DNA from 4 places in the Micromonospora sp. NPDC005299 genome. Region 2 is predicted to be linked to each of the others. Evidence: riboswitches for the same ligand, from Rfam matches in the RefSeq annotation. Region 2 holds a riboswitch; each other region holds the start of a gene.
What was found. A riboswitch is a leader RNA that binds a small molecule or an ion and turns the genes downstream of it on or off. The one in region 2 is predicted to bind cyclic di-AMP.
Positions count from the first base shown of each region.

Region 1: another riboswitch for cyclic di-AMP. It lies ahead of ACFYPD_RS31360 (coiled-coil domain-containing protein); the one in region 2 lies ahead of ACFYPD_RS07850 (transglycosylase family protein).
Region 3: another riboswitch for cyclic di-AMP. It lies ahead of ACFYPD_RS11445 (NlpC/P60 family protein); the one in region 2 lies ahead of ACFYPD_RS07850 (transglycosylase family protein).
Region 4: another riboswitch for cyclic di-AMP. It lies ahead of ACFYPD_RS18865 (C39 family peptidase); the one in region 2 lies ahead of ACFYPD_RS07850 (transglycosylase family protein).

Region 1 is NZ_JBIAKG010000017.1:25,879-33,766, reverse strand. It holds gene ACFYPD_RS31385 (heavy metal translocating P-type ATPase) at 53-2,305, opposite strand; gene ACFYPD_RS31380 (hypothetical protein) at 2,320-3,300, opposite strand; gene ACFYPD_RS31375 (heavy-metal-associated domain-containing protein) at 3,336-3,545, opposite strand; gene ACFYPD_RS31370 (metal-sensitive transcriptional regulator) at 3,647-3,946, shown strand; gene ACFYPD_RS31365 (YibE/F family protein) at 3,975-5,300, shown strand; cyclic di-AMP (ydaO/yuaA leader) riboswitch at 5,455-5,586, shown strand; gene ACFYPD_RS31360 (coiled-coil domain-containing protein) at 5,590-6,609, shown strand; gene ACFYPD_RS31355 (carbonic anhydrase) at 6,676-7,344, opposite strand; gene ACFYPD_RS31350 (helix-turn-helix transcriptional regulator) at 7,551-7,888, shown strand, end outside.
Region 2 is NZ_JBIAKG010000002.1:534,981-542,868, forward strand. It holds gene ACFYPD_RS07845 (LLM class flavin-dependent oxidoreductase) at 73-1,641, opposite strand; cyclic di-AMP (ydaO/yuaA leader) riboswitch at 1,981-2,154, shown strand; gene ACFYPD_RS07850 (transglycosylase family protein) at 2,154-2,849, shown strand; gene ACFYPD_RS07855 (YbaB/EbfC family DNA-binding protein) at 2,987-3,448, shown strand; gene ACFYPD_RS07860 (M4 family metallopeptidase) at 3,550-5,610, opposite strand; gene ACFYPD_RS07865 (Xaa-Pro dipeptidyl-peptidase) at 6,152-7,888, shown strand, end outside.
Region 3 is NZ_JBIAKG010000003.1:420,005-426,524, forward strand. It holds gene ACFYPD_RS11430 (zinc metalloprotease) at 1-524, shown strand, start outside; gene ACFYPD_RS11435 (pyridoxamine 5'-phosphate oxidase family protein) at 612-1,157, opposite strand; gene dcd (dCTP deaminase) at 1,236-1,814, shown strand; gene ACFYPD_RS11445 (NlpC/P60 family protein) at 1,886-2,923, opposite strand; cyclic di-AMP (ydaO/yuaA leader) riboswitch at 2,937-3,072, opposite strand; gene ACFYPD_RS11450 (N-acetylmuramoyl-L-alanine amidase) at 3,330-5,327, shown strand; gene ACFYPD_RS11455 (NlpC/P60 family protein) at 5,401-6,414, opposite strand.
Region 4 is NZ_JBIAKG010000006.1:129,111-136,998, reverse strand. It holds gene ACFYPD_RS18880 (D-ribitol-5-phosphate cytidylyltransferase) at 1-1,146, shown strand, start outside; gene ACFYPD_RS18875 (CDP-glycerol glycerophosphotransferase family protein) at 1,169-2,854, shown strand; gene ACFYPD_RS18870 (alpha/beta fold hydrolase) at 2,863-3,615, opposite strand; gene ACFYPD_RS18865 (C39 family peptidase) at 3,723-4,565, opposite strand; cyclic di-AMP (ydaO/yuaA leader) riboswitch at 4,766-4,907, opposite strand; gene ACFYPD_RS18860 (hypothetical protein) at 5,278-6,063, opposite strand; gene ACFYPD_RS18855 (hypothetical protein) at 6,219-6,626, opposite strand; gene ACFYPD_RS18850 (acyltransferase family protein) at 6,798-7,888, opposite strand, start outside.

The DNA of each region.
Region 1 (7,888 bases), on a different contig from region 2:
GTGAACGACGTGCCGCCGCCCCCGGAGACCGGGACCGGCGGCACGCGGCTGGTCAGCCGACCGGGCGGAAGCCGCGCAGCCGGAGGCTATTCGCCACCACGAAGACCGACGAGAAGGCCATCGCCGCGCCGGCGATCATCGGGTTGAGCAGGCCCGCGGCGGCCAGCGGCAGGGCGGCCACGTTGTAGGCGAAGGCCCAGAACAGGTTGCCCTTGATGATCGCGAGGGTCCGCCGGGACAGCCGGATGGCGTCCACGGCCGCCGTCAGGTCGCCCCGCACCAGGGTCAGGTCGGACGCCTCGATGGCCACGTCGGTGCCGGTGCCCATGGCCAGCCCCAGGTCGGCCTGGGCCAGCGCGGCGGCGTCGTTGATCCCGTCGCCGACCATGGCGACGGTCCGCCCCTCGCCCTGGAGCCGCTCGACCACGTCCACCTTGTCGGCCGGCAGCACCTCGGCGATCACCTCGTCGATGCCGACCTCGGCGGCCACCGCCTTGGCCACGGTGGCGTTGTCGCCGGTGAGCAGCACCGGGGTGAGCCCCAGCTCGCGCAGCCGGGCGACGGCGGCCCTGCTGGTCGGCTTCACCGCGTCGGCGACCGCGAGGACGCCGCGGGCCCGGCCGTCCCAGCCGGCCAGGACCGCCGTCCGGCCGGCGGCCTCCGCGCCGGTCGCCGCCCGGACGACCTCCTCGGGTACGTCGAGACCGCGCTCGCGCAGCAGCCGGAGCCGCCCGACCACCACCTGCCGGCCGTCGACCGTGCCGGTCACGCCGAGGCCCTCGGCGTTGGCGAAGCCGGCGAGCGCGGGCAGCGGTCCCGCCTCGGCGGCGCCGTCCGCGACGGCGCGGGCGATCGGGTGCTCGGAGGCTCCCTCCAGCGCGCCGGCGAGCCGGAGCAGTTCCCCGGCGTCCTCACCCTCGGCGGGCAGCACGTCGACCAGGGTCATCTTCCCGGTGGTGACGGTGCCGGTCTTGTCCAGCACCACGGTGTCGACCTGGCGGGTGGATTCCAGCACCTCCGGCCCCTTGATCAGGATGCCGAGCTGGGCCCCCCGCCCGGTGCCGACCAGCAGCGCGGTCGGCGTGGCGAGCCCCAGCGCGCACGGGCAGGCGATGATCAGCACCGCCACCGCGGCGGTGAACGCGGCGGTCGTCCCGGCCCCGGTGCCGAGCCACCAGCCCAGCGTGCCGGCGGCCAGGGCGATCACGATCGGCACGAAGACACCGGAGATCCGGTCGGCGAGCCGCTGCACGGCCGCCTTGCCGGTCTGCGCCTGCTCCACCAGCCTCGCCATCTGCGCGAGCTGGGTGTCGCCGCCGACCCGGGTGGCCCGGACGACCAGCCGGCCGCCGGCGTTGACGGTGGCCCCGACCACGGTGTCGCCCGGCGCGACCTCGACCGGCACGGACTCGCCGGTGAGCATGCTGGCGTCGACCGCCGAGGTCCCCTCCGCTACGACGCCGTCCGTGGCGACCTTCTCGCCGGGGCGGACCACGAACCGGTCGCCGACCACGAGCTGGTCCACCGGGACCCGGGTCTCCTGCCCGCCGCGCAGCACCGCGACGTCCTTGGCGCCCAGCTCCAGCAGGGCGCGCAGGGCGGCGCCGGCGGTCCGCTTGGACCGGGCCTCGAAGTAGCGGCCGGCGAGGATGAACACGGTCACCCCGGCCGCGGCCTCCAGGTAGATGTTGCCGGCCCCGTCGGTGCGGGTGATGTCGAAACGGAACGGGTGGGTCATGCCGGGCATCCCGGCGTCGCCGAGGAAGAGGGCCCAGAGCGACCAGCCGAACGCGGCGAGGGTGCCGAGCGAGACCAGCGTGTCCATGGTCGCCGCGCCGTGCCGCAGGTTGATCCAGGCGGCCCGGTGGAACGGCAGGCCGCCGTAGACGACCACCGGAGCGGCCAGGGTCAGCGACAGCCACTGCCAGTAGTCGAACTGCCAGGCCGGCACCATGGCCAGCACGATCACCGGCACGGTCAGCACGACCGACACCCACAACCGGGTACGCAGCCCGCGCAGCTCGTCCACCGGCTCGGCGGTCGCCTCGGCGGCGGCCTGCGCGGGCGGCGGCGGGACGACGGCCGTGTAGCCGGTCTTCTCCACGGTGGCGATCAGCTCGGCCGGGGTGACCTCGTCGGCGTACCGGACGGTGGCCTTCTCGGTGGCGTAGTTGACCGTGGCCTCGACGCCGTCCAGCCGGTTGAGCTTCTTCTCGATCCGGGCGGCGCAGGAGGCGCAGGTCATGCCGCCGATCGCGAGTTCGATCAGGTTCGGCGCGACCGGCAGGGACTTGGCGGATGTCATCGCGGCACCTCCCGTCAACTGTGCCCGTGCCCCGGGGTGCCGTGGCCGGCGTCCGGGGTCGGTGCGGTCGTGGGGGCCGGCGCGGCGGGCGTCGGCGTGGGCTGGTCCCCGGCCAGCACGGTGAACTCCGCGGTGTGCACCGCGTCGCCGTGCCGGAAGTCCAGGTAGAGACGGTACGCGCCGGCCGAGGGCACCTCGGCGGCGAAGGTGACCGCCGGCCCGGCCGGGGTCCGCCCGTCGCCGGGCGTGCCCTCCGGGTGCACGTGCAGGTACGCCAGGTCGCCCTGGCGCAGCGCCACCAGGTGCCCGTACGCCCCGAGGTAGGGCTGGAGGTCGGTGACCGGCCGGCCGTCCCGGCTGACGGTCAGGGTGAGCCGGCTGGTCCGGCCGGGCTGCGGCGCGCCGGCGAGGGTGACTGTGTAGCCGTCGACCGTGGTGCTGGTCGCGGGCGCCGGCAGCGACCGGTGCTCCAGTGCGCCGGGGACGGTGACGTCGACCCCGAGGGTGAGCGGCTCGCCGCCGGTCGGGGTGAAGTCGGCGAACGCCCGCCAGACGCCGGGCCCGGCGAGCGGCGAGGCGACCCGCCAGGTGCCGTCGGCGGCCAACTCCGGGTGGACGTGCCGGAAACCGGAGAGGTCGCGGCGGGCGACGATCAGGTGCATGCGCTTGTCGTGCGCCACGTCGAAGCGGGTGACGGGCCGGCCGTCCGGGCCGGTGATCCGGAAGGCGAACTCGCCCGCGGGGGCGGTCACCGGCTGGAGCGTGTAGCCGCGGTCGGAGACGAGCAGCCCGCCGGGCAGGTGGGTGGTGACGGTGGCCGCGTGACCCCCGTCGCCGTGGTCGGGTCCGCCGGAGTCGTGGCCGGCGTCGGTGGCGTCGTGGCGGGTCTCGGCGGCCGGGGTGACGGGGCCGGCCAGGTGGCCGACCCCGTACGCCGTGCCGAACACCGCCGCGAGGCCGAGGGCGAAGCCGCTCAGCTTCGTCGCCGTGTTCATCGTGATACCTCGGTTCCTTCGGGTCCGCGGACCCGTCACGCCCCGACGAGGTCGTAACCGGCCTCGTCGACGGCGGCGCGGACGGTGTCCGTGTCCAACGGGCTCGCACTCGTGACGGTGACCCGGCCGGAGGCCAGGTCGACCTGGACGTCGGTGACGCCCGGCAGCGCACTCACCTCGGTGCTGACCGAGTTGACGCAGTGCCCGCAGGTCATGCCCTGCACCTGGTACGTGGTGGTGACCATCGGCATTTCCCTTCCGCCGCATTCGTTACCGTTACCCGGTGGGGGTATCGGTCACAGAGAGGACCGTACCATACCCCCGAGGGGTACGGTATCCTCGACTCATGACCGCACCGACGACCCCGACCCGGGGCTACACCGCCAGCAAGGACCAGCTCCTCGCGCGGCTCCGCCGTATCGAGGGCCAGGTCCGCGGCATCGAGAAGATGGTCGAGGACGACCGCTACTGCATCGACGTGCTGACCCAGATCTCCGCCATCCAGGCCGCGCTGGACAAGGTCGGCCTCGGCCTGCTCGACGGGCACGCGCGGCACTGCATGCACGAGGGCGCCGCCGAGGGCCGCGCCGACGAGATGGCCACCGAGATGATGGCCGCCGTGGGCCGCCTGATGAAGCGCGGCTGACCAGGACGGGGGCGTGGGGAGAAACGCCATGGGCGCCGACCACACCCGTCCCGCTCCGTCCGCCCCGCCGCGGGTACGACGGATCCTGGTCGCGACGGTGGTACCGCTCTTCCTGATCACGGTGGTCGCCGCGCTGGTGCTCTGGCCCCGGCAGGACCGGGAGCCGGCGGACGCGCCGGCACTGCCCCGCTACCACGGCACGGTGACCCGGGTGGTGACCGAGCCGTGCCCGCCGACGCCGGAGGCGCCGGACGGCGGCCCGGGCGGGTCCGCCGGCCCGTGCGGAACGGTGACCGTCGCCGCCGAGCAGGGTCCGGACGCCGGCCGGCAGGTCGAGACGCCGATCCCCGCCGGACCCGGAGCGCCCCGGGTCGAGGTCGGCGACAAGGTGATCCTGGTCGAGCTGACCGACCCGGCCGACCCGGCGGTGAAGACCTACGACATCGCCGAGCACCGGCGCGGCACGCCGCTGGTCTGGCTGGCGGTGCTGTTCGCCGTGGCGATCGTGGCGTTCGGCCGCTGGCGCGGGCTGGCCGCGCTCGGCGGGCTGGTGGCGAGTTTCGCCATCCTGCTCGGTTTCGTGCTGCCCGGGATCGGCGCCGGCCAGCCGCCGCTGCTGGTGGCGATCGTCGGCGCCGCGCTGATCATGTTCGTGGTGCTCTACCTGACCCACGGGATCACCGCGCAGACCTCGGTGGCCGTGCTCGGCACGCTCGGCAGCCTGGTGCTGACCGGCGTGCTCGGCACCCTGGCCACCGCCGCCACCCACCTGACCGGATTCGGCAGCGAGGACGCGACCACCCTGTCGATGTTCCAGCGCGACGTGGACCTGCACGGCCTGCTGCTGGCCGGCATCGTCATCGGCTCGCTCGGCGTGCTGGACGACGTCACCGTCACCCAGGCGGCCACGGTCACCGAACTGGCCCACGCCAATCCGGCGCTCTCCCGTCGGCACCTCTACCGGGCGGCCACCCGGGTGGGCCGGGCGCACATCGCCTCCACGGTCAACACCATCGTCCTGGCGTACGCGGGCGCCTCGCTGCCGCTGCTGCTCCTGCTGGTCGCCGACTCCCGGCCGGTGAGCGAGATCCTCACCAGCGAGTTCCTGGCCCAGGAGATCGTCCGGAGCGCGGTGGCCACGCTCGGCCTGATCGCCGCCGTACCGCTGACCACCGGACTGGCCGCGGTGGTCAGCACCGCCGGGCGGCGCGGGACCACCGCGGGGCCGGCGGAGCCCTCCTCGCGGCGCCCTCCGGCCGGGCGGGACGAGGCGCTGGAGGCCCTCGGCGGGGCACCCGGCCCGCGCGCCGGCGGGTGGCCCGACGGCGACAGGAGCACGGAGGCCGCATGGTGACACTCCGCAGCGTGACGGCGGACGTCAAACGCGATCCTGGTCACGCAGGGCGAGGACGAATTCTCGCTATTGGTCGGCTTCCGGACGTAGAACCAGGGTAGGACTCTCGGGTAACCTCGCTGCCGGTCACCGCCGAAGGCGCGCACCGGCGCCAGCGGTGCCGCCGCCCAATCGCCCGCGGGCGAGCCGGGGAACCAGGTACATGGGGTGAATCCGCGCGAGCGGTAGGGGCCACTTCCGTCCCGAACCCGTCAGCTAACCCGGTCGGCGGCCGACGGAAGGGAACACTGTGACGGCACCCCTGCGCCGCTGGCTGACCCCCGTGGTGGCTGCGCTGGCCGCGCTCACCGTGCTGGTGGGGCCGACCCCGGCGACAGCCGCTCCGAGCACCCCCACCCCCTCGGGGCACTCCGAGGAAGAAGACGACCCCCTCATCACCGAGGCCATCGACGCCGCCAACCGGGCCTACCTCCAGGCCAAATCGAAGCTGGACACGTCGCGTAAGCGCCAACTCCAGCTCGCCCTCGAGGTGAAGGCGGCACAGGGCGAACTCGACGCGCTGAGCCCGCAGGTGGCCCAGATCGCGGCGCAGTCCTACCGGACCGGCCGGATGGGCGCCATGGCCATGCTGATGGAGAGCAACACGCCCGACTCGTTCGTCCGGCGGGCGGCCGCCCTCGACGAGCTGAACCTGCTGAACTCGCAGAAGCTCGCCGCCATCAACGCCGCGAAGACCCGCGCCGAGCAGGCCAAGATTGCGCTCGACGCCGAGGTACGGGAGCAGGAGAAGCAGAAGAACGCGATGGCCCGCGAGAAGGCCGAGACGGAGAAGGCGCTGAAGCTGGTCGGCGGGATCGGCTTCACCGGCGGCCTGGTCTCGGCCACCTCGCCGGTCGCCCGCGTCGGGCCGGGCCGGACCTCCGACGGCGACTGGAAGCCGGAGTCGTGCAGCGAGAACGACCCCACCACCTCGGGCTGCGTCACCCCGCGCACGCTGCACGCCTACAAGGAGGTCAAGCGGGCCGGCTTCAACCGCTTCGTGGGCTGCCACCGGAACGGCGGGCCGTTCGAGCACCCGAAGGGCCGGGCCTGCGACTGGTCGTTGCAGAAGAGCGGCTTCTCCTCGTGGCGCACCAAGGACCAGCGGATGTACGGCAACAACGTCGCCGCCTTCCTCATCCGCAACGCGGACCGGCTGGGCATCTACTACGTGATCTGGAACCGGCAGATCTGGTTCCCGGCCACCGGCTGGAAGTCCTACAGCGGACCCTCCGACCACACCGACCACGTGCACATGTCGCTGCTCTGACGACGTACGCCGAAAGGGGCCGGCCCGCGACGCGCGGGCCGGCCCTTCGACGTTTTCTCAGCTCGGTCAGCCGGCGAGCGCCGGGTCCGCGGGCGCGGCCGGGGCGGGCACGGGGGTGGCCGGCGCACCGGCCGGGGCCTGCGCCACGGTGCGCACCTCGCCCGCGCTGAGCCGGTACGACAGGCCGACCACGGCACACCGCCCGGCGGCCACCTCGTCAGCGAGCACGGCGGACCGGGCCAGCAGCGCCTCCACGGTCTGCGCGATGTGGATGTCAACGATCCCGTCGAGATCCTCGACGCCCTCCCGGGTGGCCCGGAGCAGGCTGGGCGCGACGGCGTCCACCACGGCGCCGAGGTGCCCGGACGGCGAGGTGCCGGTGCGGACCGCCTCGCGGGCGGCCTGGACGGCGCCGCACGAGTCGTGGCCGAGCACCACCACGAGCGGGGTGCCCAGCACGGTCACCGCGTACTCGACGCTGCCGAGCACCTCGGGGCCGGCGGTGTGGCCGGCGGTGCGGACCACGAAGAGGTCACCGAGGCCCCGGTCGAAGATGATCTCGGCGGCGAGCCGGGAGTCGGAGCAGCCGACGATCACGGCGAACGGGTGCTGGCCGTCGGCGACGGCTGCCCGGTGTCCGGCGTCCTGGTTGGGATGACGCGGGACGCCGGTGACGAACCGGTGGTTACCGGCGTAGAGCTCGGCGAGCGCCTGCTCGGGAGTGGTCGGCGACACTGGTCCTCACCTCGTCCTCGCGCGAAAACGCCCTGGTCAGCCGGCCGGCGACGGGGTGGCGTCGCCACCCACGGTCACACGCAGTCCAACGCACGTCAAGATTTACGTGATACGCATTTCATACGTTCAGTGGACCTTGACGGCGGCTCCTTCCGCGTCCCGGCCGCGCCAGGGCAGGACCGGGCGGCGCGGGACGGGGCCATACCATGACCACCATGGCGACGACACCAGGTGAGAAGGGCAGCGGCCGGAACTGGACCTTCCTCACCAATCACGGGCACGTGCTCCTGGCCATCGCCCGCAATCCCACCGCCCGGCTGCGGGACGTGGCCGACGAGGTGGGGGTCACCGAGCGGGCCGCCCAGGCGATCGTCGCCGACCTGGAGGCCGGTGGTTACCTCCGTCGCACCCGGGTGGGTCGGCGCAACGAGTACACGATCAACCCGAGCGGGCACTTCCGGCATCCGGCCGAGGCCGACCAGCAGGTGGGTGCCCTGCTCGCCCTCTTCACCGCCGAGCCGCTCGCCGAGGCGGCCACCGAGAG
Region 2 (7,888 bases):
GGCCGACGCTACCCGGCTGACTTAGGAAAACAAAAGCCAGCTATCTCACGCCGGCGCCGGGAATATTCCCCCTCAGAGTTGGCCGGCGTAGAAGCCGTGCCGGGCGAGGGGCTCGACGATCTCCCGCTCCTCGTACGACAGGTGCGACAGCAGGGTGTCGGTGAGCAGGTCCACCGCCGCCTGGAGCTCGGTGAAGTCGCCCGGCTCGCGGATCAGGTCCACCAGCGCCCGGTCGACGTTCTCCACCACCCCGTGGATCACCACGTGCTCCTCCTCGAGGCGGTCCAGCACCGCCGCGAGCCCCGCGTCGGCGCGGCGCAGGTGCGGGAAGATCGAGTTGTCCTCCAGGCCGTGGTGCTGGGTCACCACCGTGCAGTACGCCGCGCAGTACGCCCCCAGCGTCCAGTTGTTCTGCCGCATGGTCATCTCGTTCAGCACGGCGCGGGCGGCGCCCGGGGCGACCGCGCCGCGCTTGACCTGTTCCAGCAGGTCACGCACCTGTGCGAGCTCCTGGCGCAGGTGGTCGTGCACGTCGACCAGGTGCTGACCGGCGGCCTGCCCGTGGGGCGTGTAGAGGTGCCCGGCCGGTGCGGGTGGCGCCGCCGGTCGGGTGGACTCGTCCCACAGCCGGCGCGCGCTCAGCCGTACCCCCGGATCGGGGGTGGGAGTGACCGCGAGCGCGGTCGACCCGCCGGCCGCGACGGCGGCCTGCTGCTCCTCCACGGCGCGGGAGCGGCTGCCCGGCGTGGTGCGTTCGGCGGCGACCAGCTCGCGGACCGCGGGCGCCACCTCCTGGGCGAAGAGCTGGACGGCCCGCGGCTCGTCGCTGCCGAGGATGAACGTGGCGACGCCGTGGTCCAGGGCGAGCCCGGCCAGTTCCTCCACCCACTGCTCCGGCGGGCCGTCCAGGAAGCCGCCGGAGGACCGGGCGAAGGTGCCGGTGACGTTGAGCAACCGGCGCACCGCGCCCGGCTCCCGCCCGGCCTCCGCGGCGGCCTCGTCGATCAGCGCGTTCAGCGCCGGCAACTCCGCCGGGCCCTCTGGCAGGTACGCCAGCGACGGCAGCCAACCGTCCGCCGCGCGGCCGACCAGCCGCAGCATCCGCGGCTTGTACGCGCCGACCCAGACCTGCACCGGGTGCGCCGGGGCCGGCCCGCGCTTCGCCCCGATCACCCGGTAGTGCTCGCCATCGACCCGGACCATGCCGCGCCGCTCGGTGTCCCAGACCTCGCGGATCACCCGGATCGCCTCGTCGAGGGCGTCCACCGCCGCGCCGGGGGAGAGCCGCCGACCGCCGACGGCCTCGATCGCCTCCCAGAACGCGCCGGCGCCGAGCCCCAGCTCGACCCGGCCACCGGTGAGCAGGTCCAGGCTGGCCACGCTGCGGGCCAGCACCACCGGCTGGCGCAGCGGCAGGTTGAGCACGTTGCCGGCCAGCGTGATGCGGCTGGTGGCCGCGGCCACGAAGGACATCAGCGTCCAGGTGTCCAGGAAACCGGGCTGGTACGGGTGGTCCTGGAAGGTCACCAGGTCCAGGCCGACCTGCTCGCAGAGCTTGGCGCGCGCCACCACCTGCTCGGGCCGCCCGGCGCTCGGCGTGAGGAAGCCGCCGAAGGCCAGCTCGTGTCCGTGGTCGCTCATGCCTCGCCGCCTCGTGCCGATCTTGCGCGAACCTGCTCACGGTAGCCTCCCGCGTTGCCCGCCGGGCCGGGAACCCACCGCCCCGGGATCCGCGACGCGCGCCGTGGCCACTTGCCACGGTGGACCCGGCGCCGGTGGGTCGTCCTCTTCGGCCGGAGCGCGGAAACACCGCTGTGAGCTGCGAAAACACATCGTCGGCCGGGCCGCTACGACAGATCCGACGGTTCCGCAAGCCGAGGGACGGTGCCGTCGCCCAGCCGGGTGAACAACTTCACAAGAAGTGGGCGTTCGTCGCAAACCGTTCCTAACGTCGAATCCGTTCGCGATCGCGGACACCCCGGGCCGGCAACGCCTAATCCCGCCGCCGGCCCGGTGGTACCTGGACCTTTGGGCGGGAGCGGGGGACCCACACGTTCCTCGGTGCACGACACCTCGGGGTGAAGCCGCCTGCGGCGGCCGGGCTCCTCGGCCCGAACCCGACAGCTCACCTCGTCGGCGTGGAGGAAACCCACATGGCAACTGAACACGTCGCCCGTCATCGACGGACCGCGCAGCGTCGCACCGCCGTCGGGGCGCTCGTCGTCGGCGCCGCCACCGGCGCCGCCGCCCTTCTCGGCCCGGCCGCCCCGGCCAGCGCCGCCAGCGTCAACTGGGACGCCGTCGCCCAGTGCGAGTCCGGCGGCAACTGGCACATCAACACCGGCAACGGCTACTACGGCGGGCTCCAGTTCTCCCGGAGCACCTGGAACGGCTACGGCGGCCAGAAGTACGCCAGCCGGGCCGACCTGGCCAGCCGCGGCGAGCAGATCGCCATCGCCGAGAAGGTCCTCGACGGACAGGGCATCGGCGCCTGGCCGGTCTGCGGCAAGAAGGGCGGCTCGACCAAGAAGTACTCGGCCACCGACTCGGGCGCGAGGAAGGCCACGACGAAGAAGGCCACGACGAAGAGGGCCACGACGAAGAAGGCCACGACGAAGAAGGCCACCTCGGAGCGGTCGTCGCGTGGCGACCGGCCGGCCGTCCGCAGCGAGCGGCGCACCGCGCCGACCGCCGGCAGCTACCTGGTGCGGGCCGGAGACACCCTCTCCGAGATCGCCGACGCGAAGAACGTCGCCGGCGGTTGGCACGCCCTCTACGAGCGCAACAAGAGCGTGGTCGGCGACGACCCGGGCCTGATCTTCCCGGGCCAGAAGCTGCGCCTGCGCTGAGCCCCCACCGGACCCGGTCGCACGCGGGCCGGTCCGCCGCGCCACGAACGCCCGGCCGGGCCTCCCGGCCGGGCGTTCGACGTCGGGGCCGGTTGCTATCGTCACGGTGCTCGGAAAGACGTGAAGAAAGCGCGGATATGACCAACGACTCGTTCTCCGCGGCCGCGAGCCTCGACGAGCTGCTGACCAGGACGCAACAGGCGCTCTCCGCGATGCGGTCCCGGGCCGCCGAGCACGCCGACGGCGCGCCGGCCGAGCTGCTCCGGGCCGAGGGCAGCGCGGCCGACGGCCGGATCCGTGCCGTCGCCGTCCAGGGTGGCCGGCTGGAGTCCGTCACCGTCGACCCGGCGCTGGCCGGGGAGCCCATGGAGACCGTCTGCGGGCACCTCGTGACCGCCGTGAACGCGGCCCTCACCGAGCTGGACGCCCGGGTCAGCGCCTCGGCCCGGGCTGACGTGGACGCCCTCGCCGCGCGGCTCGGCGGCCTGCCCGAGCAGTCCGCGCGGGACATGGAGCGCTTCGGCCGGGCCATGGAGGGCGTCGCGGCCCGGATCCGCCGCGACGACGCCGCGGGTTCGCGCGCGGCCCGCCCGGCCTGACCGCGGAGCGGAAACCGCATCCCCGGATTGGCGGGGACTCACGGCGGAGACGACGAAGCGGCCGGCCGTCGGGAGGACGACGGCCGGCCGCTCCGGTGTGGTCAGCTCAGGGTGAGCGAGGTGTCGTCGACGACGAAGGAGGTCTGCAGGGAGCTGTCCTCCACGCCGGTGAACGAGATGGTGGCGGTGGTGCCGGCCAGCGACGAGACGTCGAAGGACCGCTGCACGTAGCCGGTGGCCTTGTTGAGGTTGGAGTAGGTGGCCAGGGTGGTGCTGCCCGCCTTCACGGTCAGCTTGTCGTAGGCGGTGGTCGTGGTCGACTCCGCGCTGTCGATGTGCAGCCAGAAGCTCAGCGTCGCCCGGCAGCCGGCGGGGATCGTCACCGACTGGGTGACGGTGTCGGTGTGCGTCGACCCGTAGCCGTCGAGCCAGGCCTTGTACGAGCCGCCGTGCGCGGCCTGGGCGGCGTCGTTCGTGATGACGCCGGAGCTGGCGCTCCAGCTCACGTTGCCCGACTCGAAGCCGGGGTTGGCCAGCTTCTGGCCGGTGCAGCTGCCCGACGGCGGGGTGGTCGTGGTGGTCGGGGTCGGCGTCGGGGTGCCGGTGCAGGTGGCCTCACCGGTCTGCGCCGGCACGCTGATCGCGGTCCAGGCGGCCTTGACCGCGTTGAACTCGGTGCAGCTGGTCGGGTAGAGGTTCTTCGCCGCCTGCAGCGTCCAGACCCGGTACTTCAGGTACGACGAGGACGAGGTCTTCAGCAGCATGGCGTTGTACATGATCTTCATGGCCTTCTGGATGCCCAGGCCGGTGACGCTGCTGCCGTTGCAGGTGGAGCTGGCCGGCTGGCCGTTGGTCGGGCTGCTGCCGTTGGCCAGCAGGTAGAACCAGTGGTTGCCGGGGCCCGCGGCGGCGTGCACCTCGGTGCCCGGGATGCTGCTGGAGTAGCAGTTGGGGTCGCCCAGCGCCGACGGGTTGTACATGTTGCGGATCGGGCCGCTGCCCACCAGGTTGACCTTCTCGCCGACCAGGAAGTCGGGGGCGTCGTAGCTGGACGGCTCGTTGGCGAACCACTCGGTGGACGCGCCGAAGGTGTCGGCCACGAACTCCTGGGTGCCGCCGCCGGAGATGCCGCCCGGGGTGTGGTCGTCGATGCCGTGGCCGATCTCGTGGGCCACCACGTCGAGCGAGCCGATCCACTGGCCCGAGGTGTTCTTGCCGATCTGGACCTGGGTGCCGTCGTAGTAGGCGTTCTGGTCGTTCAGGCCCACCCGGATCGGCCAGTAGCCGCCGTTGCCGTCGGCGCCGTTGCGGCCCAGCCACTGCGCGAGCATCTTGTGCTCGGTCTGCGCGGCGAACAACGCGTCGACGCAGCCGGTCTCCCGGCTGGTGGCGGTGCCGTTGCCCCAGACGTCGTCGGAGCCGCTGAACGTCGTGTTCGTGGCGGCGTCCTGGCAGCTCAGGTTGGTGACCGTCGGGTCCTTCATGGAGTAGGTGCCGCCCGACTGCGTGGTGTTCAAGGTCAGCGGGCTGGGCCCGTTCCACGCCCCGGTGCCGGTGCCGTGCACGACGTGCTCCTGCGTGCGCAGCACCGTGCCGGTGAGGGCGTCGACGTCGACCGTGAGCCGGCTCGGGCCCTCGGCGTCGGTGCCCCGCACCGTGGTCTCCCAGGCCAGCGCCGGCTTGGCGCCGAGGGTGTAGACGACCAGGTTGGTGCCCTCGACGGTGCTGACCGTCTTGAGCTGGGCGCGCGCGGTCTTCGCCGCGGTGGCCGAGGTCAGCTTCGGCGTGGTGGCGAGGCTGCCGATGGCCTGCTGCTGGGCGACGGAGGCGTACTTCAGGTTGCCGGCCGTGTCGGTGGCCAGCACGAAGTCACCGCCGACCACGGGCAGGCCCTTGTAGGTGCGCTCGTAGGGCACGTACTGGGTGCCCTCGGAGGAGATGACCGTCTTCTGCACGAACGCGTCGTCCGAGCTGGCGTGCAGGTAGGCGGGCCGGCCGGCGACCAGCGCGCGGGCCGAGTCGGCGGCGATCGCGCGGGCCTGGGCGGCGTCGGGTGCGGCGGGGCCGGGCGGCGCGGCCTGCACGGCCGCGGCGGTGCCGGCGGCGATCAGACCGGCCGCCGCCGCGCCGGAGAGCGCGACGAGGCGAGGTGAGAGCTTCAAGGGGGTTCGCTCCTGTTCCTAGGCGCGCCGCACGGAGCCCGGTGGGGACGGGCGGCGCGGTGTGGCGAGGCGGGGTGACGGTCGGTCTCCGAGGCTGCCGGCGTGGCCCCGGTTCGACAGATCGACCGTCGTGAGCCGCCGGGGTTCGGCGACTCGCTGGGGGCACAATCACACGGGCCCGGGCCGGGATCAATGGGTGACCCGGGCAACCGACGCCGCGCGGTCGCCGCGCCGTCGCCGGGAATTCAGGAAGCCATGATCTTCAATAGGCGCTGATCAGGCCGAATGTTCCCGGCACCGGACGACGGCCTGTCGGAAATGAGTCGATTGCCGCTCCGTGCGGATGGCGCGCATTGACCCGTGGCTATGCGCCGTGGTCAACGGCGTGCGACAGGCGTAGGAGCCGGCGGCGACCATCTTCCACAGGTGTCCGAAGACCTGGACGTCCGTCGATCCGTAGGTTCGGGTCGACCGTCGCGGCGGCGTGTCCCCTGTGTACGTCGCCTGGTGGACGGCCGGCGCGGGGAGGAGGAGCACGCGGATGCGAAGCGGAAGACATGCCTGGCGGGCCTCGGTGGTGGCCCTGGCGATCGCGGTCACCGGACTGCCGGCGACCGCCGCCCTGGCCGGGCCGGGCGCGGACGAGCGCGCCCGGCTCGTGATCGAGGGTGGCGTCACCCAACCGGTGTTCGGCTACGCCGACGCGGTCCGGGAACGGATCTTCGTCACCTCGGACGTGGACACCGACGGCGACGGCGCCCGCGACATCGTGGCCATGGACATCATCCGGCCCCGGGCCAGCGAGAACGGGCTCAAGGTGCCGGTGGTCATGGATGCCAGCCCGTACTACTCGACGGTCTGCCGGGGCAACGAGGGCGAGTGCAAGGCCGACGTCGACGGCGACGGGCTGAACGACACCTGGCCGCTGTTCTACGACAACTACTTCGTGCCGCGCGGTTACGCGGTGGTCCTGCTCGACATGATCGGCACCAACAACTCGACCGGCTGCCCGGTCACCGGCGGCCGGGCCGACAACATCAGCGCGCCGACGGCCATCGACTGGCTCAACGGGCGCCGGCCCGGCGTCGACGCCGCCGGCCGCAAGGTCGTGGCGGACTGGCACAACGGCCGGACCGGCATGATCGGCAAGTCGTACGACGGGACGCTGGCCAACGCCGCCGCGGCCGCCGGGGTGCGCGGGCTGACCACGATCGTGCCGATCTCGGCCATCTCCAGCTGGTACGACTACTCGCGGAGCAACGGCCTCGTCACCCGGGCGAACAACTACTCCGGCAGCCTCGCGAACACGGTCACCAACCCGGCCCGCCGGGCGTACTGCGCGCCGGTGCGGACCGCCCTCGGGGAGGGCGGCGACGACGTCACCGGTGACTACAACGACTTCTGGGCGGAGCGGGACTACGTGCCGCACGCCGACCGGGTCCGGGCCAGTGTCTTCGTGGTGCACGGCATCAACGACGACAACGTCCGCCCGGACCACTTCAGCAGGTGGTGGGCCGCGCTGGGCGAGCAGGGCGTGCCCCGCAAGCTCTGGCTGACCGGCACCGGCCACGTCGACCCGTTCGACTTCCGGCGGGGCGCCTGGGTGGACACCCTGCACCGCTGGTTCGACTACTGGCTCCAGGGCCTCGACAACGGGATCATGCGGGAGCCGGCCGTCGACATCGAGCGGGCGCCCGACGTCTGGGAGACCGCCCGTACCTGGCCGCTGCCGGGTGCCCGGCCGACCCAGGTGTTCCTCCGGGCGCCGGCGGCCGGGAACGTCGGCGGGCTCGCCGTCCGCTCCGGCCCCGGCAACGCGTCGGCGACCTTCCAGGACACCCCCACCATGACCGCCGCCAACGCCATCCGCCACCCGTCGGACCCGGCGGCCAACACGGACAACCGTCTGGTGTTCCTCTCCGCGCCGCTGACGGCGCCGCTGCACGTCTCCGGCACCCCGGTCGTGAAGATCAACGCCACCGTCGACGGCGAGGACACCAGCTTCGCCGGACTCCTCGTCGACTACGGCACCCGGCCCCGGTTCAGCACCAGCGGCGACGGCATCCGGACGCTCACCGAGGAGGATTGCTGGGGCGCGACGGCGACCTGGGGCGGCTTCGCCGAGAACGCCTGCTACCGGAAGACGGAGAAGACCGTCGCCACCAACCCGCAGGAGCTGGTCACCAAGGGGATCATCGACGGCCTCAACCTCGACTCGCGGTCGGTGTCGACGCCGCTGGTGCCCGGGCGGAAGACCGCCGTCGACCTGAACCTGCTC
Region 3 (6,520 bases), on a different contig from region 2:
TCCAGCTGACCAAGGTGCACCACGTCACCAACGCCGCCTGGTACCCGATCGTCCAGGGCTCCTCCGCCGAGCGCTCGATGAAGACGTCGCTGCGCGAGGGCGGCAAGAACACCCTCAACCTCTACCTGGGTGAGTTGAGCGACGACCTGCTCGGCTGGGCCACCTTCCCGCAGCGCAAGCTGAACAGCATGGACGGCGTGGTCGCGCTGAGCGAGTCGCTGCCGGGTGGCACCGCCACCAACTACAACCAGGGCGACACCGGCACCCACGAGGTCGGCCACTGGCTGAACCTCTACCACACCTTCCAGGGTGGCTGCTCGGGCTCGGGCGACAGCGTCTCCGACACCCCGGCCGAGGCCTCGCCGGCCTTCGAGTGCCCGACCGGTCGCGACACCTGCACCGCCACCGGCAAGGACCCGATCACCAACTTCATGGACTACACCTACGACTCGTGCATGTACCAGTTCACCGCTGGTCAGGCGAGCCGCATGCTGACCGCGTGGAACGCCTACCGCGCGGCCTGACCGCCACGCATCACACGCCGGTGCCGGTCCCGTCCTCGGACGGGGCCGGCACCGGCTTTTCACGGCAGGAACCCATCGGGTACGGAGTCAGGCCGCGGGGCGTCGGGTGTCGAAGCCGTGCCGGCCCCGCCGGCCTTCCGGGGCGAGCGGGTCACGCCGGGCCAGGGCGGTCGCCCGCGGATCGAGCCAGACGCGCACCTCCGGCCGGCCGGAACCGGGGCGGGCCACCTGGTCGCGCCGGGTCAGCATCGCCACGTCGACGGTGAACTCGAACAGTCGCCAGTCGCCCTGCGGCGCGGCCCGGCCGATCCGGGCCACCCGGGCGACGGTCGCCGGGTCGGTCACCGGGAGGGCGCGGCCGGCCACGTAGGCCTCGTCGTCGCACTCCTCCGGCGGGAAGGAGTGCAGCGCGTAGCGGCCGTCGCGTTCGAGGTCGCGACGCTTGGGCGAGTCGATGACGAAGCACCAGAGCCCGTCGTCGGTGATGACCGGGGAGACGGGGTGCACGCGCGGGCCGCCGTCGGCGCGGACCGTGGCGAGGTAGCCGAAACCCGGCCCGTACTGCTGCAACAGGAGGCGGATCTCGTCGGCGAGTCGGGGCTCGTCGGCGGCGAATTCGGACCAGGAAGCCATGCGGACATTCTATCGAACAGGTGTACGAAGATGTAGTCCGACACGCAGGTCACCCGTACCGGTCGCTATGGTGTTCCGATGCTGCTCTCCGACCGCGACCTGGTCTCCGAGATCAAGGCGGGCACGCTCGCGCTGGAGCCCTTCGAGCCCACGCTGGTGCAACCGTCCAGCATCGACGTACGTCTGGACCGGTTGTTCCGGGTCTTCAACAACCATCTCTACACGCACATCGACCCGTCCGTGCAGCAGGACGACCTCACCTCGATGGTGGAGGTGCCCGAGGGCGAGCCGTTCGTGCTGCACCCGGGCGAGTTCGTGCTCGCCTCCACGCTGGAGGTGATCTCGCTGGGTGACCAGCTCGCCGGACGCCTGGAGGGCAAGAGCTCGCTGGGCCGGCTCGGCCTGCTCACCCACTCCACGGCGGGCTTCATCGACCCGGGCTTCTCCGGTCACGTCACGCTGGAGCTGTCCAACGTGGCGAACCTGCCGATCACGCTCTGGCCGGGCATGAAGATCGGCCAGCTCTGCATCTTCCGGCTCTCCTCGCCGGCCGAGCACCCGTACGGCTCTGCCGTCTACGGCTCGCGCTACCAGGGCCAGCGCGGCCCGACCCCGAGCCGCTCCTGGCAGAACTGGCGCACCTGGCCGACCCGCTGACCAACCGGAAAGCGGTAAAACGGGGGCCCCTTCCGCTACCTGAGGCGTCAGAAGGGGCCCCTCCTCACCACTCAGCCGGGGCGGCCATAGCTGTTGATCTGGCCGTCGTCGACGCGCTTCATCGTGATCGGCTTGCCGGACTGGGAGGCGTGCACCACCCAGCCGTCACCGACGTACATGCCGACGTGGTGCAGGTCGCTGTAGTAGAAGACGAGGTCACCGGCGCGCAACTCGCTCCGGCTCACCCGCCTGGTCACATTGTGCTGCTGCCGGGCGTTGTGCGGCAGCGAGACGCCGGCCTTGGCCCAGGCCGCCATGGTCAGGCCCGAGCAGTCGTAGTGGTCCGGGCCGGCGGCGCCCCAGACGTAGATCTTGCCGATCTGGGCGCAGGCGAACTTGACCGCGACGCCGGCCGGGCCGCCGGGGTAGCCGGCGGGGCAGGGCGCCGGGCGCAGCGGACCGCCGCCGCCGTTGCCGTAGACCTTGAGGCGCAGCTTCTGGAGCTTGACGATCTCGGCGTCGATCTGCTTCTTCTTGGCCGCGAGCTGGGCCTCGGTACGCGACAGCTCGGTGATCATCTCGTCCAGCGGCTGCTTCTTGGCGGCCAGCTGGTCGCGCAGCTCCGCGACGGTCCGCACCTGCTCCTGTTGGCGGTTCGCGAAGCGGTCGAGCAGTGCGAGGCCGTCCACCAGGTCGCTCGGCGACCGGCTGCCCAGCAGCGCGTTGACGGTGGAGAGGTTGTTGTCGCCCTTGTACGCGTCGGCGGCGAGTCCGCCCACCTGACCGAGGGCGGCGTCCACCCGGGCCTGGAGCGGGGCGATCTGCTTGGCCAGCGAGGCGGCCTGCTTCCGCTTGGCGGCGAGCTGCTCGCGGGTGGCGTTGACCTGTTCGATGATCGGTTCGAGCTTGTTCCAGTCCTGGTCGATCTGGCGCTCGATCTCGGCGACCGACGGTTCGGCGTGTGCCGCCGTGGCGCCGCCGGTCAGGACGACGGCGGAGCCGACCAGGGCGGCGAGGGCGGTGGTGCAACGGGACCAGCGGGAACGCGGCGTAGCCGTCGACCGGTCGACCGACCGGACCGACGGTGGCCGCGGGGCATGGTGTGCCACCGGGCTTCCGTACTCCTTCTTCCTGGCCGCCTACCGGGTTAGCTGACGGGTTCGGGCGGGAAGGGAGGCGCCCTACCGCAGTGGCTGCGGATTCACCCCAGATACCTGGGTCCCCGGCTCGCCCGGAGGCGACTCGGCGGTGTCGGACCGTCACCACCCGGGATGGACGGTGAAGCTCGCGGCCGACGATTGACCAGAGTAGAGAGCGTCGTTATCAATCCGCAACCCGAGACGCCGTGACACTCCGTACGTCCTGCCCGCCCGGAATGAAGGATTTCTTCATACGAGATTACTTGCTGGAAAGGTATTGACCCGGAGGGTGTGCGGGGTGAGGGTGAGGACGCAGTGACCCCCATCCCTGTCTGGAGGTTCGATGCACCTCTCACCCCCGCCGTCGGGTAGACGGATGCTGCTGGCGGCCGCCGTCGCGGCGGCCACCGCGCTGGTGGCGACCGGACCGGTGGCCGCCGAACCGCTCACCGCCCAACCCACCAGCGACCGCCAGGAGCAGTACGCCGCCGCCGCAGCGGAGTACGGCGTGCCGCAGAGCGTCCTGCTCGGCGTCTCGTACCTGGAGTCGCGCTGGGACACCCACCCGGGCCAGCCGAGCACCAGCGGCGGCTACGGCCCGATGCACCTCACCGACGCCCAGCAGGTCCTCGCGACTCCGGCCAGCGGCCACGTGGACGAGAACGAGGACCCGCGGGGCGATGACTCACGCCCGCTCACCCTCGACCCGGCCATCGCGGCCGCACCGGCGGAGGACGTGCTGCCGCAGGCGTCCCTGCAGACGCTCGACGCCGCCGCGGCGCTCACCGGCCTCAGCGAGGAGGGGCTGCGCACCGACGCGGCCGCGAACATCCGGGGCGGGGCGGCGCTGCTCGCCTCGTACCAGAAGCAGTTGGGTGCGCCGGTCGGCCCCGGCAGCGACCCGGCGGCCTGGTACGGCGCGGTGGCCCGCTACTCCGGCGCGGACACCGAGGACGCGGCGGCGGCCTTCGCCGACGAGGTCTACGACCAGCTCGGCCTCGGCGCGGCCCGGACCACCGACGACGGCCAGCGGGTGACCCTCGCCGCCACCGCCGTGACGCCGGACCAGTCCGGGCTGCACAAGCTGGGGCTGCGCCGCGCCGAGCGGCCGGACGGCCTGGAGTGCCCGGTCCGCCTCGCCTGCGAGTGGATCCCGGCCCCCTATGAGAAGTACGGCCCGAACTCCGGCGACTACGGCAACCACGACCTCGGCAACCGGCCGGCCCAGCAGAAGATCGAATACATCGTCATCCACGACACCGAGGGCTACTTCGGCCCGAGCGTGAAGCTGGTGCAGACGAAGACCTACCTGGGCTGGCACTACACGCTGCGGTCGGTGGACGGCTACGTGGCCCAGCACATCAAGGCCAAGGACGTCGGCTGGCACGCCGGTAACTGGTACGTCAACGCCAAGTCCATCGGTATCGAGCACGAGGGCTTCGCCGGCCACGGCACCTGGTACACCGAGGCCATGTACCGGACCTCGGCCAAGCTGGTCCGGCACCTGGCGCTGAAGTTCCAGATCCCGCTGGACCGGCAGCACATCATCGGCCACGACAACGTGCCCGGCACCACCGCCGGCACCGTGGCCGGCATGCACTGGGACCCGGGCCCGTACTGGGACTGGTCGCACTACTTCGACCTCATGAAGGCCCCGTTCCGGTCCCTCGGGAACGCGCACACCGGCCTGGTCACCATCGACCCGGACTTCGCCACCAACCAGCCCGCCTTCGTCGGTTGCAACCAGCAGCCGCCGGGCGTCCCGAAGCCCACCCCGCCGGCCGCGCCGTGCCCGCTGCGCGGCTCGTCCGCGGTGGTCCTGCACACCGCACCGAGCGCGACCGCCCCGCTGGTCAACGACCGCGGGCTGCGGCCGAACGGCACGCCGGACACCATGTACATCTCCGACCACGGCGCCCGCGCCTCGGCCGGGCAGACGTACGCCTTGGCGGACGTGCAGGGTGACTGGACGGCGATCTGGTACCTCGGCCAGAAGGCCTGGTTCCTCAACCCGGCCTCGGCGCCCACGGCCAAGTGGTCGACGGGCTTCGTGGTGACCCCCAAGCCGGGCAAGGCCACCATCCCGGTGTACGGGCGGGCCTACCCGGAGAAGGAGGCCTACCCGGCCACCATCCCCTTCCAGGGCGTCTCCCCGCTCCAGTACACCTTCGCGGCCGGCCAGCGGTACGCAGTCGGCGGCGTCCTGCCGAGCGAGTACTACCGGGCGGTCTCGTTCGACGGCTCCGCGCCGGACGACCGGACCGTGGTCCGCGGCGAGACCCGGTACGTGCAGATCCAGTTCGGCCACCGGATCATGTACGCGAACCTCGACGACGTGCTGATCCTGCCGTCCCCGATCGGCGCACCGAGGTAGTAGCAGCGGCGCTCCACGGCGAAGGCCCCCGGTCCGCATGGACCGGGGGCCTTCTCGTCGTTCGGGGGACGGGTCAGCTGACCCGGACGAAACCGGCGAGCGGCTGTGTGCTGATGCTCGACACCTGGACCGGCTTGCCGGTCCGCGGGGCGTGCACCATCACCCCGTTGCCGAGATAGAGCCCGACGTGGTGCAGGTCGCTGCCGAAGAAGACGAGGTCACCCGGTCTGGCCTCGGAGCGGGAGACCTTGCGGCCCTCGTTCCACTGCGCGCCCGTGAAGTGGGTGAGCGAGATGCCCGCCGCCTTGTAGGCGTACTGGGTGAGGCCGGAGCAGTCGAACGAGTTCGGGCCGGTGGCGCCCCACACGTACGGGTCGCCGACCTGCGCGCATGCCGTCTTGATCGCGGTACGCGCGGCGCTGCTGACCACGCCGTCGATGGCCGGGCAGCCCGCCGGGCGGATCGAGGTCACCGGCAGCATCGCGGTCAGCCGCTTGATCTCGGCGTCGATCTGCTTCTTCTTGGTCGCCAGCTCTTTCTCCTGCTTGAGCTCGGTGGCGATCAGCGCGTCCAGCTTCTGCTTCTGCCGGTTGTACTTGTCCCGGACGGCGAGCACGCCGGCGATCTGCTTGCGCTGGTCGTCGGCGAGCCGGTCGAGGATGACCAGCTGCTCGGCGAGGGTGCCCGGGCTGCTGTTGACCAGCAGGGCGCCCATCTCCTGGGACGGGCCCTGGATGTAGTAGCGGGCGGCGATGTCGCCGACCTTGTTCATCGCGAGCGCCGACTCCAGCTCCAGCGGCACCATCTTCTTCTGCAGGTCCGCGGACTTCTTCTTGTTGACCTTGAGCTGGGAGCGGACCTTGTTGTACTGCTCGATCGTGGGTTCGAGCTTCTCCCACTGCTTGTCGATCTGGGCGTCGATCTCGTCCACCGACGGCGCCGCGTGCGCCGGGGCCGCCAGCAGCCCGGCGCCGACCGCGACGGCCGCGACGACGGTGAGGAGACGGCGTACCACCCGGTGGAACCCGGCCGGTCGGCCGGGCGGGCTCGGGGCGTGACGTTGAGGGGGCATGGTTGCCACCGGCACGGACTCCTTTGCAACCGACCGCCGGGCGCCTCGCGAGAGGGAAGATCGAGGCAGACGACCCACAGCGGTCGGTGCCCCACACTAGGGAAGGCACGGGGGTGGAATC
Region 4 (7,888 bases), on a different contig from region 2:
CTCTTCCACGACGCGGTGCGCCCGCTGGTCAGCGCCCGGATCGTGCGCGAGTGCGTAAACGCGCTCTGGACCTACTCGGCGGTGGACGTGGCAATCCCGTCCGCCGACACGATCATCCAGGTCGACCAGGACGAGTGCATCACCGACATCCCGGTCCGCGCCACCCTGCGCCGCGGCCAGACCCCGCAGGCGTTCCGCTCCGGCACCATCCGTGAGGCGTACCGGCGGGCCGAGGGCGACCCGGACTTCGCCGCCACCGACGACTGCGGCGTGGTGCTGCGCTACCTGCCCGGCACGCCGATCAAGGTGATCGACGGCTCGGACGAGAACATCAAGGTGACCCATCCGGTCGACGTGCACCTGGCGGACAAGCTCTTCCAGCTCGCCGCCGCCCAGGTGCCCAAGGTCAGCGACCACCGCGGCTACACCGAGGAGCTGACCGGCCGGACCATCGTGGTCTTCGGCGGCAGCTACGGCATCGGCCACGACCTCACCGAACTGGCCCGCCGCTACGGCGCCCAGGTCTTCCCGTTCAGCCGCTCCACCACCGGCACGCACGTCGAGCGGGCCGAGGACGTCGCCGCCGCGCTGAAGACCGCCTTCGAGGCGACCGGCCGGATCGACCACGTGGTGGTCACCGCCGGGATCCTGGAGAAGGGCGCCCTGGCGGAGATGGACGAGGAGACGATGGACCGCCTCCTGCACGTCAACTTCGTCGGCCCGGTCACCATCGCCCGGCAGTCGCTGCCCTACCTCCAGCAGACCAAGGGCCAGCTGCTCCTCTACACCTCCAGCTCCTACACCCGGGGCCGGGCGCGCTACGCGCTCTACTCGGCCACCAAGGCCGCGCTGGTCAACCTGACCCAGGCGCTCGCCGACGAGTGGGCCGAATTCGGCGTACGGGTCAACTGCGTCAACCCGGAGCGCACCGCCACCCCGATGCGCACCAAGGCGTTCGGCGAGGAGCCGGAGCACACGCTGCTCTCCGCCGAGGCGGTCGCCCAGGCCTCCCTGGACGTGCTGATCTCGGAGCTGACCGGTCAGGTGATCGACGTCCGCCGGGCGCCCGGCGAGCCGGTGGCGGCGGTGCCCGCCCAGGCCGGCGCACAGCAGTCCGAGCAGCTGCCCACCGGCATCGACGCCTGAGCCGCGGGACGGGACGAGCCAGATGCGCGGTGACCTGGTCCGGAAGCTGCTCGCCCGGATGCTGACCACCGGGCTGGCGGTGCTGGCCTTCCTCGTCGTCGCGCTCACCGGGGCGACCGGCTGGGGGCTGACGGTCGCGGTCGCCGCGCTCGCCGCCGCCGCCTGGGAGCGCCGGGTCCGGCCGACCGCCGACGGCCTCGCCGAGTCGGTGCTGGTCGCCGCCGGCATCCTGGTCGGCTACGCCCGCCGGCTCGACGCCGGCTTCGACCCGGCGCTGGCGGCCACCGCGCTGGTCCTGCTCGGCCTGGTGCTGCTGGTCGGGCCGCTGCGCGACGCCGGCGCGCTGGAGATCCGGGCGGCCAACCTGCCGGTCCGGTCCTGGACCCCGCTGGTCGCCGCACGGCTCGGCGACGCGCTGCTGGTGCTGCTCGCCGTGGTGGCGCTCGCCGCCGGCCTGGCCCTGCCCGCCTGGGTGGCCCTGGTCGCCGCGCTGCTGGTCGGGGCGGGCTGCGGCGCGGTCGGCCTCGACCTGGCCCGGCGCCGGTTCCGGCCGCCGGCCGGCGGCGGCCCGGTGGGCCGGGCGCTGCGCCGGCACCAGCCCGAGTTCCTGCTCTACTTCTCCGCCCCACCCGGCTCTGAGTACCAGGTCACCATGTGGCTGCCCTACCTGGAGCGGATCGGCCGGCCGTTCCTGGTGCTGCTGCGCGAGCCCGAGTTCCTGCCGACCGTGGCCGCCGCCACCCGCGCGCCGGTGGTCTTCTGCCCCACGCTGAAGACCATGGACGAGGCGCTGGTGCCGAGCCTGCGAGCGGCCTTCTACGTCAACCACGGCGCGAAGAACAGCCACTGCATCCGCTTCTCGCAGCTCACCCACGTGCAGCTGCACCACGGCGACAGCGACAAGGCGCCCAGCGCCAACCCGGTCTCGGCGATCTTCGACAAGATCTTCGTGGCCGGGCAGGCGGCGATCGAGCGGTACGCCCGGGCCGGCGTGGAGATCCCCGCCGAGAAGTTCGTCGTGGTCGGCCGCCCCCAGGTGGAGGCGATCGAGGTACGCCGGGAGCCGGTCACCGGCCTGGCCCACCCGACCGTCCTCTACACGCCCACCTGGACCGGGCACCACGCCGACGCCGACTACTGCTCGCTGCCGGTGGCCGAGACGGTGATCCGCCGGCTGCTCGACCGGGGGGCGACGGTGATCCTGCGGGCGCACCCGTACACCACGCAGAACCCGGTCTCGGCGCGGCAGCTGGCCCGCCTCACCGAGCTGCTCGCTGCCGACAAGGCCAGGACCGGGCGACCGCACCTGTGGGGCGCGGCGGCCGGCCGCGAGCTGACCCTGACCGAGTGCGTCAACCGCGCCGACGCGCTGGTCTCGGACGTCTCCGGGGTGATCTCCGACTGGCTCTACTCGGGCAAGCCGTACGCGGTGACCGACATGGGCGTCGACGGGGAGCAGTTCGTCGAGCGGTTCCCGCTGGCCGGCTCCGGCTACGTGCTGCGCCGGGACATGTCCAACGTGGACGAGGTGCTGACCGAGCTGCTGGACACCGACCCGAAGGAGGCGGCGCGCTGGGCCACCCGGGTCCGCTACCTGGGCGACTTCCCGGCCGAGTCGTACGCCGAGGTGTTCCTCGACGCCGCCCGCCGGCAGCTGGCGCCGGCCGCGGCCGCGCCCGCCCCGCGGCTCCCCTCCCCCACCGCCTGACCCGCCGGTCAGAGGTACGCGTCGAGCAGGGCGAGCACGGCCGCCGGATCCTCGACGTGCGCGTTGTGGCCCAGGCCGGGCAGGGTGACGACCGGGACACCCAGTTCCTTGAGCTGCGCGTCGGTCACCATCGGGTCCTGCTCCCCACGGGCCAGCAGCACCGGGACGTCGGCGGCGGCGAGCAGCGCGGGCAGCCCGGGCTCCCCCACCGCGAAGGCGGCCGGGTCCATGGCGAGCCGCCAGCGGCCGTCCTCGCGGCGCAGGCCCGCCTCCACCACGGGGTGATCGGGGGCGAACAGCCCGGCCAGCCCGGAGACCCGCAGGTAGCGGCGGGCCGCCTCGTCCCGGGTGGCGAACCAGGTCACCGGGCGGGCAGCCAGGTCGCGGGCCTTCTCCAGGTCGGCCGGGGACCAGACGGCCTTGATCCCGAGCCCGACCACCGCGTCGACCGGCAGGCGCCGCGACCGCGCGGCCAGCGCCAGCGCCACCACCCCGCCGAGCGAGTGGCCGAGCAGCACGAGCCGGTCGCGGGGGCCGAGGCGCTCGGCCACCGGGCCGAGCCCCTCGACCACCCGCCGGGCCAGGGCCTCGAAGGAGTATTCCGGCAGCGGGGGCGACCAGCCGTGCCCGGCCAGGTCGGGGGCGAGCCAGCGCCCCGCCCAGTCGCGCTCCAGCAGCGGCGCCCAGGGCAGCCACACCTCACCGGTGGCGCCCATGCCGTGCAGAAGCAGCAGATGGCAGGTACCCGTCGCGTCGCCCATAGGCCGCAGTGTGCCACCGGACGGACACGACGCGCGAGAGCGGACACCGGCGCGGACGACGTCGGGCACCGGCTCGGTGGAGCCGGTGCCCGACGGGAAGGGTGCGATCAGGCGGAGTAGCCGCGGGTGCCGGCCCAGTTCGCCAGGTCGATGGTGCTGACCCAGTACGCGGGCAGCGCCGGGTTCGCCGAGTCGGCGATCCGGACGGTCCGGCCGTTGTTCTTGTAGCCGACCACGGCGATGTAGTGGCCGCCCGGGAACGAGTGCCAGCCGCCGTCGGTGTCGGTGGCGTCGCCGGCCACGTTGACCACCACGCCCCGGCCGTCGGTGATCGCCTTGACCACGTCCGCCTGGAGCTGGTCGATCTCGGCCGGGCTCGCCGAGCCGCCGAACATGTGGGTCCGGTACGGGTTGCCCTTGACCATCTGGTTCAGGCCCCGGGTGGTGTCCTCGGCGGAGTTGGTGCCGTTCTCGGTGGTGCCGAGCGGGCCGGCCATCGCTTCCTGGGTGGTCTCGACGCCGCTCGCGCTGAGCGCGTTCCGCACCGCAGCCGGGCCGCAGTTCCAGTACTGGTTCTGCGCCTGGTACTCGTAGTCGAGGACCTTGGTCGACGGCGGCTTCGGCTTCGCCTTCGGGGTGGTGTCCGGGTCGGTGGTGGCCTTGGCCGCGGCCTTCGCGGTCGACGGCGACGCGCTCGGCGAGGCGGACGGCGCCGGGACGGCGACCCGGGCCTCGCCCCGGCTGGCGACCTCACCGAGCCGCGAGCCCAGCTCGGCGACCGCGGCGGTGTTCTCCTGGTGGACCGGGGCGTCGTCGGTGGCGGTGAGGGCGGCGCTGGTGCCGCCGGCCAGCACGAGCGCCGCGGCCGAGCCGGCGATGATCTGGTACGGGCGTTCGGTCACGAGACGCCGCAGTTGACGCTTCAGGTGATGCTTCACGGGTTCCTCCACGGGGGCGTGCGCGGCACACACCGGCCCCACGCGCGGAGGAACTCACGCGCGCTGGCGGGGCGGGTCGCCGCGGAAAGGGAGCGCCCGGCGGGCCGGGCGGTCGGGGCGGTTGCCGGGTTTGGTCGCCGTTAGGCGAGCGCCGGCACCACGATGCCGTGGAGGCGGGGGGACGAGCGGGGGGTGGTGTGCACGAGGAATGGCACTCCTTCCGTGGCCGCCGACCGGGTTAGCTGACGGATTCGGGCGGGAAGTACGCCCTACCGCGGGCCGTGGCCCGCGGATTCACCCCGGTGTTGCTGTGGGTCCCCGGTTCGTGAGAGCACGATTAGGCGGGTCGGCGCGGCGTCGCCACTTGCGATCGGAAACCGCTCCGGACGCGCCGACACTACCGGTGGGTACCTCGCCTGCCAAGCGCTCCCACCTGCGTAAACCTCGTGCACCACTACGGATATCGGAACACTCGGTCACTGACTTCACTCAATGGGACGAGCAGTTACGGTGGCACCGCCCGGCAGAAAGCGGACATCCGGTGGCGACCGACCCGGAATTGCGGGGGTCGATCGCCCGGCCTGCCCCCGATGACCGTTTCCGCGGTGTGGTGACCGGGCTCACCGTATTCGGGTAACGATTCGGTCGACTCCGCTCCCGTCGGATGACACCGGGTCGGGCCGGCGGTGGCGCCGACGGGTCTCACCGCGAGCTGGCCCAGGCGTCAGCCAGCACGCGCGGGGCGCCAGCGGGCGCCGGGCACGGCCGCCGGCACCGGGATCCGGGTCGTCGCCGCGTCGTCCCGGCCCTCCACCGAGGCGACGGCGTGGCCCGCGGGGTGGCGCGCGGCGGCCGCCGCGTGGGACTCGGCGGCCAGGGTTCGCGCCGCCTCCGCGGCCGACTCGGCGTCCCGCCAGGCCCGCCGCTCCCGCTCGGCGGCCGCCGCCCAGGTGGCCCGGCGGCCCTCGCGTACGGCCCGGGCCAGGACGATCTCCTGCTCGGCCGGGTGCCGGCGCGGGTTCCACCCGTTGCGGTGGGCCAGCACGTCGGCGAGTTGCCGGGCGGTCAGGTCGCCCCGCCAGTGCGCCGTCATCGCGGCGTGGTGCAGCCAGCGCTCCCGGGCCGCGTACTCGGCCGGCGTGCGCGGGGTGTGCGGCGCGGGCAGGGCGGCCGCGTTGGCGAAGCGACGGGCGGAGGTCTCGGCCTCGTCGTACGCCCGCCAGGCGCGGTCGGCCTCGTCGTGGGCGGTCAGCCACTGTTCCCGGCGCCGCCGGGCGGTCTGCGCGGCCCCGGCGGCGGCCACCGCCACCTCGTCGGCGTACCGGCGCAGGTCGGCCCGGCGGGCGGCCTCCTCGGCGGCCGGGTCGGGGGGCGGATCAGATGCGGCGTCCCGCTCGGGGCGGGCGACCAGCACGGCGAGCAGGCCGAGCGCGAGCAGGAGCAGGGCCGACCAGATCGCGGCGGCCTCGGGGACCTCGGTCAGGAAGTGGTAGAGAACGGTCTGCGGCATGGTCGGCACCTCACGGAGGAAGACGTGACGGAGAGGTCCGCACGACCCGTGACAGCGGCGGGGCGCTCCGGGCAAGGGCGCGGCCGGCCGACGGGCGGGTGCGGGGTGAGGTTCGGTGCGTGCGGCGGGCGCGGGCCGACGGCCCGCGGGCGGGGTCAGCGGACGGGCGGGGCCCGGGAGCCGACGGTGCCCGGGAGCAGCCCGGTCAGAACGAGCGGCCGGTCCGCCACGCGGGTCACGGCCGCGGGCGCCGCGACCGGCCCGGGCGCGCCGGCCGGCACGGCCGGCGTGTCGACGGCTGCGTCGCCCCGGAGGTCCTGCCCGGTGACGGCGGCGGTGTGGTCGACGCCGACCCGGAAATCCTGCTCGGCGGCGCCGGCTCGGAGGGTCGGACCCTCGACGGGGGCTACCACGGTAGGTGCCACCGGTGCGGTCGCGGCCCCGCCGATCGGCAGCGTGGCCGCGCCGAACGAGCAGGCGACGAGCACGGCCAGGGTGGCCAGTGTCCGGGCCGTCCAGCGCGCCACCCACCACACGGGACAGGTGAGCGCGATCGGCAGCACGGGTACAAACTACCGCCGAAGCCGCCACATCGCACCGTCGCCGGGCGTGTCGCGACTGCGCGGAACACGGCACCGGCCAGGGTGGACAAAGCGCGGGTACGGGCGCCGGGACGGCGGGGCGCGGGTGATCAGTCCGGCCCCGACGGGCGGCGCCGGCGGGGCGCGCCAGACTCAGCCCGGGTCGCGCCGCCCGGCGTACTCGATGGGTCTGGCCGGGGTGTCGGGGGCCTCGACCGGCCCGGTCGGGGCGGCGCGCGGGGCGGGGACGCGCGGCGCCGGCGCGGCGGTGGCCGACGCCGGGCGGGCCCGGCGCGGCGGGCCGAGGCGGCGCATCATCGGCATCTCCACCCAGCGGTGCAGGGCCGCGGCGACCAGGAGGTTGAGCAGCAGGAAGGCGAGCACCACGAGCGGCCCCCACCACCCCCGCAGGCCGGTGCCCCAGTCGCCGGTGAGCCGCAGCACGGTCCTCATGACCAGCACGTGGACCAGGTAGAAGGCGAAGGAGACCTCACCGAGCCACACCATGGTGCGGGACCGCCACGGCGTGCGCCGGCCCCGCACGTCGGCGTCCGCCGCCGCGGTGATGACCAGCAGGTAGGCCGCCGCGAGCAGGGCCGCCCAGAACTCGGCGCGGATCCACAGCGCGGCGACCACCCAGGTGGCGACGAAGAGCAGGCTCGCCACGGTCAGGTTCGGGCCGCGCCAGCGGCCCCGGCGCAGCAGCTCGGCGGCGGCCACACCCAGCCAGAACTCGAAGGAGCGGGTGACCGGGAAGATCTGGGTGAACCACCAGCGGTTCTCCTCGGGCACCAGGAGCTGGGCGGGCCAGAGGGCCAGGATGAGCAGCGGCACGGCGACCACGACGGCCCACAGCGCGCCGGTGCGGGCCCGGCGCAGCCACGGCAGCACCAGCGGCAGGCAGAGGTAGAAGGCCAGTTCGCAGGAGAGCGACCAGCTCACGTTGTTGACGCTGTAGAAGTAGTCGCCGCGGGGGATCCAGGCCTGCACCAGGAAGAGGTTGCCGACCGCGGCCCACGGGGCGACCGGGTCGGCGAACCAGAACATGACGGCCAGCGCCACCACGAAGGTCACCAGGTGGTTCGGGTAGATCTTGGCGAGCCGGCGGCGCAGGAAGGTGCGTCGCGACTCGCCGTCCCGGTACGACCAGACCAGCACGAATCCACTGAGGATGAAGAAGAACTCGACCCCGGAGAGGCCGAGGCTGAACGCCTTGCCCACCAGGGCCTTCAGGTCGGGCTGGG